Linked DNA regions of Caballeronia sp. TF1N1. The protein of the gene in region 2 interacts with the protein of the main gene of each other region in a pairwise test. Links are inferred from orthologs where the notes say so. Each region holds a gene or a part of one and is shown on either strand. Other genes may lie near its edges.

Region 1 (3,742 bases), 460 kb from region 2 along the record:
ATGACTTGCGCCAGCACGCCGGCGGACGGTGCGGGCACTTCGAGCACGACCTTGTCGGTCTCGATTTCGATGAGGATTTCGTCCTGGGCGACAGCCTCGCCCGGCTTCTTCTTCCACTGCAGCATGGTCGCTTCTGAAACCGACTCCGAAAGCTGGGGAACCTTGACTTCTACGATAGCCATTTCTGTTTTGTCCTGATACGTGTCTGTATGAATGCGAGCGACGCGATGCACGGCGACCTGACGCCGCATTCGATGCGCGTTTCGCGTACGGGACCGGCGAGCCTTGCCCGCGCGGTCCCGTCAAGCCGTGTTACTTCGCGATCACCTGCGCGCCCTTGAGGCGGCCGAACGCGCCTTCCACGAGCGCCTTCTGTTGCTCGTAGTGCTTCGCGTAATAACCGACCGCGGGCGAAGCCGAAGCCGGACGGCCGCTATATGCGAGCTTCATGCCGTCCTTCATGCCTTCACGCAGATGGTGCTCGATGTAGAACCAGGCGCCCTGGTTCTGCGGCTCGTCCTGCACCCAGACCACTTCGGTCGCGTTCTCGTATTTCTTGAGTTCCGCGTCGAACTGCTTGTGCGCGAACGGATAGAGCTGCTCGATACGCACGATGGCGACGTCGTTGCTCTTCGCTTCGCGGCGATGCGCGACGATGTCGTAATACACGCGGCCCGAGCAGACGACCACGCGCTTGACCTTCTTCGCGTCGATGGCTTCGTCCACTTCGCCGATGACCGGCTGGAACGAACCCTTCGCCAGTTCCGACAGGTCCGACACGGCTTCCTTGTGACGCAGAAGCGACTTCGGCGTGGCGATGATCAGCGGCTTTCTGAACAAGCGGATCATCTGGCGGCGCAACAGATGGAAGATTTGCGCCGGCGTGGTGGGCTGCACCACTTGCATGTTGTGATCCGCGCACAACTGCAGGAAACGTTCGATACGTGCCGACGAGTGCTCCGGACCTTGACCTTCGTAGCCGTGCGGCAGCAGCATGGTGAGACCCGAGACGCGGCCCCATTTCACTTCGCCCGACGAGATGAACTGGTCGATCACGACCTGCGCGCCGTTCACGAAGTCGCCGAACTGCGCTTCCCACGCGACGAACGTGTTCGGCTCGGCGGTCGAATAACCGTATTCGAAACCGAGCACGGCTTCTTCGGACAACACGGAGTCGATCACCGAGAACTTGGCCTGACCTTCGGCGATGTTCTGCAGCGGAATGTACGTGCCGTCGTTCCAGCGTTCGCGGTTCTGATCGTGCAGCACCGCGTGACGGTGCGTGAACGTGCCGCGGCCCGAGTCCTGACCCGTCAGACGCACCGCATAACCCGAAGCGACCAGCGACGCGAACGCGAGATGCTCGCCCATGCCCCAGTCGAGCTTGGCTTCGCCACGGCCCATGGCGCGGCGATCGTTGATCACGCGCTCGACGAGCGGATGCACCTTGAAGTTTTCCGGGATCGTGGTGATGCGCTCGGCCAGCCGCTTGAGTTCGGCGAGCGGCACGGCGGTGTCGGCCGCGTCGGTCCACTTGCGATTCAGGAACGGCACCCAGTCGACCGCGTACTTGCTCTTATAGTTCGAGAGCACCGGGTCGATGGTGTGGTGACCTTCGTCCATTGCCGTACGGTACGCCTTGACGTATTCGTCCGCGACTTCGGGCGTGATGACGCCTTGCTGCACGAGCTTTTCGGCATACAGCGCGCGCGTGCCCGGATGCTTGGCAATGGTCTTGTACATCAGCGGCTGCGTGACCGCCGGCGTGTCCTGCTCGTTGTGGCCGAGCTTGCGGAAGCAGACGATATCGACGACCACGTCCTTATGGAACTTCGTGCGGAAGTCGATGGCGAGCTGCGTGGCGAGCACCACGGCTTCGGGATCGTCGCCGTTCACGTGCAGCACCGGCGCTTCGATCATCTTGACGACGTCCGAGCAGTACAGCGTCGAGCGCGAGTCGCGCGGGTCCGAGGTCGTGAAACCGATCTGATTGTTGATGACGATATGCAGCGTGCCGTGCGTGCCGTAGCCGCGCGTCTGCGCGAGATTCAGCGTTTCCATCACGACGCCCTGGCCCGCGAAAGCGGCGTCGCCGTGAATCTGCACCGGCAGCACTTGCAGGCCTTCTTCGTCGCCACGGCGATCCATCCGCGCCTTCGCCGACCCTTCGACCACCGGGTTCACGATTTCCAGATGCGACGGGTTGAACGCGAGCGACAGGTGAACCGGGCCGCCATCGGTCGAGACGTCCGACGAGAAACCCTTGTGATACTTGACGTCGCCAGCCGGCAGGTCATCGACGTGCTTGCCTTCGAATTCGGCGAAGAGGTCGGCGGGCATCTTGCCGAGCGTATTGACCAGCACGTTCAGACGCCCGCGGTGCGCCATGCCGATGACGATTTCCTGCACGCCGTTCGCGCCTGCGTGACGGACGACTTCGTCCATCGACGCGATGAAGCTCTCGCCGCCTTCCAGCGAGAAGCGCTTCTGACCGACGTACTTGGTGTGCAGGAAACGCTCGAGGCCTTCGGCGGCCGTCAGGCGATTCAGGATGTGCTTCTTCTTGTCGTTCGAGAAGTTGGGCGTCGAACGCGTCGACTCGAGCTTCTCTTTCCACCAGCGCTTTTGTTCAGGGTCGCTGATGTACATGTATTCGGCGCCGATCTTGCCGCAATACGTGTCACGCAATGCCTTGACGATCTCGCGCAGGCTCGCGCGCTCGAAACCGAAATACAGGTTCGTGGCGCTGAACGTCTGGTCCATGTCGGCTTCGGTGAAGTCGTAGAACGCAGGTTCGAGTTCAGGAATATGCGGACGCTCGCGGCGCTTGAGCGGATCGAGGTCGGCCAGTTGCGAGCCGAGGAAGCGATATGCGCCGATCAGTGACTGGACGTAGACCTGCTTGCGCGCGGTGGCGAGATCTTCGCCGCCGCCTTCACGAGGAACGAAGGCGTTGGACTTCGCGCGCTGCGCAAAGGATTCGACGATAGGGCCGTGAGCCACGTCGCTCTGAGCCGTGCCGTCGGATGCTGGCACGTTCTGAAGCGCGTCGAAATAGGTGCGCCAGGTCTCGGGGACCGACGCCGGGTTGTCTAGATATTGCTCGTACAGTTCTTCTACGTACGGAGCGTTACCGCCGAACAAATAGGAGTTCGACTGGAATTGCTTCATCATTTTACGCTCACCTTTCTTCGAGTTTCTCGAGGAAGTGCGGGTTAAGAAACCTTCCGCGCCACGGCCTGACCGTTTAGCGGATTGCGCGAATCAAGTCTGCTTGGAAGGACCTAAAAAGCGACAGCTAATCCGATTAGCATAGCACAGAACCAATCGTCATATGACAGGTGGTCGCACCTTGGAGCCTCGGCTTCGCCCTTCTGTAACGCAGATGTGCGGGCATTCGCGCGATAAGCAAGCGATGTTATTGCGCGCGCGTCGGCAGCGCTTTCGGAAGCTTTAGCGATGAGATAAAAAAAGCCGCCGGAAGGCGGCTTTGTCACATGCATGCGAACGAACGCATTAGTCGGTTGCGCCTTCACGGCTCGCGCGACGACGCTCGTGTTCCTTCAGATGACGCTTGCGCAGGCGGATGGACTGCGGCGTCACCTCGACGAGTTCGTCGTCGTCGATGAACTCGACCGCGTATTCCAGCGACAGCTGAACCGGCGGCACGAGACGCACGGCTTCGTCCGTACCCGATGCGCGCACGTTGGTAAGCTGCTTACCCTTGATCGGGTTCACGACC
Region 2 (3,201 bases):
GACTATCGCGGCGCGGCGTCCTGGCGACGCATGGCCATGCACGTGGCGCGCCTCTTCTCGCCTATCCTTTAAGGCGCTACAGCAGTTTTTCGATGTCCTCGGCAATCGACTCCGGTTTCGTCAGCGACGCGTAGCGCTTCAGGATGTCGCCGTTGCGGTTCACGAGAAACTTCGTGAAGTTCCACTTGATGACCTCGGTGCCGAGCACGCCCGGTTCCTTCGATGTCAGATATTTGAAGAGTGGATGCGCATGCGGCCCCTTGACGTCGATCTTCGCGAACATCGGGAACGTGACGCCGTAGTTCTTTTCGCAGAAGCTGCCGATCTGCGTGGCATCGCCCGGTTCCTGCGCGCCGAACTGGTTGCAGGGAAAACCGAGCACTTCGAAACCGCGCGCCGCGAAGCGCTCATAGACTTCCTGCAGACCCTTGTATTGCGGCGTGAAGCCGCATTCGCTCGCGGTGTTCACGATCAAAAGCACCTTGCCGCGATACTGGTCGATGCCCACCGTCTCGCCGCCCAGCGTCTCGGCCTTGAACGCGTAAATGTCGTCGCTTGCTGCACTCATGAGTTGCTCCCGCTGGAAAGATTCGAAGAAAGGCGATGCTACTACCGCGCGCCACTTACCGCCATTGGCCGAACGGACGACCCCCCGGCGCTTCGTGGCCGCAGTCTAAAATAGCGGTTTCCCTCATGCCGCGCCGCCATTTCCCGTGATTCGCTTCAACCAGTTCAGCCTCTCCCGCGGCACCAAGCCGCTTTTCGAAGAGACCAGTTTCACGCTCAATCCGGGCGAGAAAGCCGGTCTCGTCGGCGCGAACGGCGCGGGCAAATCCACGCTCTTCTCCGTGTTGCGCGGCGAGTTGCACGCGGACGGCGGCGATTTCGCGCTGCCGCCTTCGTGGCGCATTGCGCATGTCGCGCAAGAAACGCCCGCCGTGGACCGCACGGCGCTCGACTACACGCTCGACGGCGACACGCGACTGCGGGCTATCGAGGCACGCATCGCGGCGGCTTCGGCGGCGCATGACGGCGCGGCCGAAGCCGAAGCCCACGCCGCTTTCGCCGATGCCGACGGCTACACCGCGCCCGCGCGCGCCGAAACGCTGTTGCTCGGCCTGGGCTTCACGCTCGCGCAGACACGCGAACCGGTGACGAGCTTCTCGGGCGGGTGGCGCATGCGCCTGAATCTGGCGCAGGCGCTGATGTGTCCGTCCGACCTCTTGCTGCTCGACGAACCCACGAATCACCTGGACCTCGATGCAATCATCTGGCTCGAAGACTGGCTCGGCCGTTATCCCGGCACGCTCGTCGTGATTTCGCACGACCGCGAATTTCTTGATGCGGTCTGCAATGTCACGCTGCATCTTGAGAATCGTCAGATCAAGCGCTACGGCGGCAACTACAGCCAGTTCGAAGTGCTGCGCGCGCAGCAGCTCGCCTTGCAGCAGAACGCCTACGAAAAGCAGCAGAGAACGGTGGCGCATCTGCAGAGTTTCATCGACCGCTTCAAGGCCAAGGCGACCAAGGCGAAGCAGGCGCAAAGCCGCGTCAAGGCGCTGGAGAAGATGGAGCTGATCGCGCCCGCGCATGCGAGCTCGTCGTTCACGTTCGAGTTCCGCGCACCCGACGCCGCGCCCAATCCGATGATGGTCATGGAAGACGTGCGCTGCGGCTATCGCACCGAGGGCATCGAGATTCCAATTGTCGAAGGCGTGACGCTGTCGATTCAAAACGGTCAGCGCATCGGCTTGCTCGGCGCGAACGGGCAGGGTAAATCGACGCTCATCAAGACGCTCGCCGGCACGCTTGCCGCGCTGTCGGGCAGCGTGCGGCAAGGCAAGGGCTTGAAGATTGGCTACTTCGCGCAGCATCAGCTCGAAACGCTGCGTCCCGACGACTCCGCCATTCAGCATCTCGCGCGGCTTGCGCCCGACACGCGCGAGCAGGAACTGCGCGACTTTCTCGGCAGCTTCAACTTTTCGGGCGAAATGGCGACCGCGAAAATCGCGCCGTTTTCCGGTGGCGAAAAGGCGCGGCTCGCGCTGGCGCTCATCATTTGGCAGAAGCCGAATCTGCTGCTGCTGGACGAGCCGACCAATCACCTCGACCTCGAAACCCGCCACGCGCTCACCATGGCGCTCGCGCAGTTCGAAGGCACGCTGATCCTCGTGTCGCACGACCGGCACTTGCTGCGCGCGACGACCGACACCTTCATGCTGGTGGCGAAGCATCGTCTAAGTCCGTTCGACGGCGATCTCGACGATTATCGCGACTGGCTGCTGCAACACGCCGCCGAAACGCGCGCGGCGGCAAAGGACGCCAATGGCGCGTCGTCCACGAACGCAGACACGCAGGACAGCGCGCAGAACCGCAAGGAACAGCGCCGTCTGGAGGCGCAGGAGCGGCAGAAGCTCGCGCATCTGAAGAAGCCGCTGCAGTCGCGCATTGCGAAGATAGAAAAGGAAATGGATGCGCTGAACGCGGAGAAAGCCACGCTCGATGCGTTCGTCGCCGATCCCGCGAGTTACGAGGCCGCGATGAAGACGAAGCTAACCGACACCATTCGCCGGCAAGGCGAAGTCGGCGCGCGGCTGGAGGCGCTCGAAATGGAGTGGCTGGAAGCGCATGAAGAGCTTGAGCAGATCGGGTGATGACTTTGCGGCGCGCTGATCCAGCGGCCGGACTCACGTAGCTTCGCGTGCCTGGCGCGCCGCAAGCCTTCGAACGCCACCGTGCTTCGTAGGAAGCGCAACCCTTCACAGATCGACACGCAACACGTTCACCCACGCCGCCGCCATGAATTTCACCTTCGCGGCAAGGTCTGCCTTGGTTGCCGTTCGTCATCGACGAGCACGTGCTTGCGCCCCGTCACATGGCGGCGGATAGTCGCGACGACTTCGTCCTCGGTGGCATCGGCCGCGACGACACGACGCGAAATCTGCCCTTCACCGTCGATCCATTCGACGATCCGGCATCCGCCACCGAAAGGCTGCTGCAGCGGCGCGGAGACACGGCACCCGCGCAGATGAAACGCGGGCTTGGGCCGCGTTGATTTGATGTGGTTCAAAGCGTGGTCCTCTCGATCCTTGCAATCACTTCGCCTGTGTCGAGACAGCAGACGAAGTCGGCCGGTTCCGTAGCCCTGTAAGGATAAGAAGATCGCGCGCGAATCAGGTTACATATCGACGCGACATTTTT

What was found.
Region 1: the proteins of LDZ28_RS05800 (region 2) and LDZ28_RS07935 interact in binary tests that used the Escherichia coli proteins (3 or more experiments, as listed by UniProt). The link is inferred for Caballeronia sp. TF1N1 from one-to-one orthologs.

What each region holds. Positions count from the first base shown.
Region 1 is NZ_CP084626.1:1,715,257-1,718,998, forward strand. The notes cover bases 113-3,538. They hold LDZ28_RS07935 (2-oxoglutarate dehydrogenase E1 component), read right to left. Parts: upstream 3,175-3,538; coding sequence 313-3,174; downstream 113-312. Other genes in these bases: odhB (2-oxoglutarate dehydrogenase complex dihydrolipoyllysine-residue succinyltransferase), read right to left, coding at 113-182; typA (translational GTPase TypA), read right to left, coding at 3,517-3,538. Also shown: more of odhB, read right to left, coding at 1-112; more of typA, read right to left, coding at 3,539-3,742. UniProt on the Escherichia coli protein: E1 component of the 2-oxoglutarate dehydrogenase (OGDH) complex which catalyzes the decarboxylation of 2-oxoglutarate, the first step in the conversion of 2-oxoglutarate to succinyl-CoA and CO(2).
Region 2 is NZ_CP084626.1:1,253,027-1,256,227, reverse strand. Bases 299-3,183 are described here. They hold LDZ28_RS05800 (ATP-binding cassette domain-containing protein), read left to right. Parts: upstream 299-713; coding sequence 714-2,654; downstream 2,655-3,183. Other genes in these bases: LDZ28_RS05795 (DUF2866 domain-containing protein), read right to left, coding at 2,807-3,070; LDZ28_RS05805 (glutathione peroxidase), read right to left, coding at 299-568. Also shown: cls (cardiolipin synthase), read left to right, coding at 1-72; more of LDZ28_RS05805, read right to left, coding at 77-298. UniProt on the Escherichia coli protein: Genetic data indicate it may be involved in ribosome assembly or function.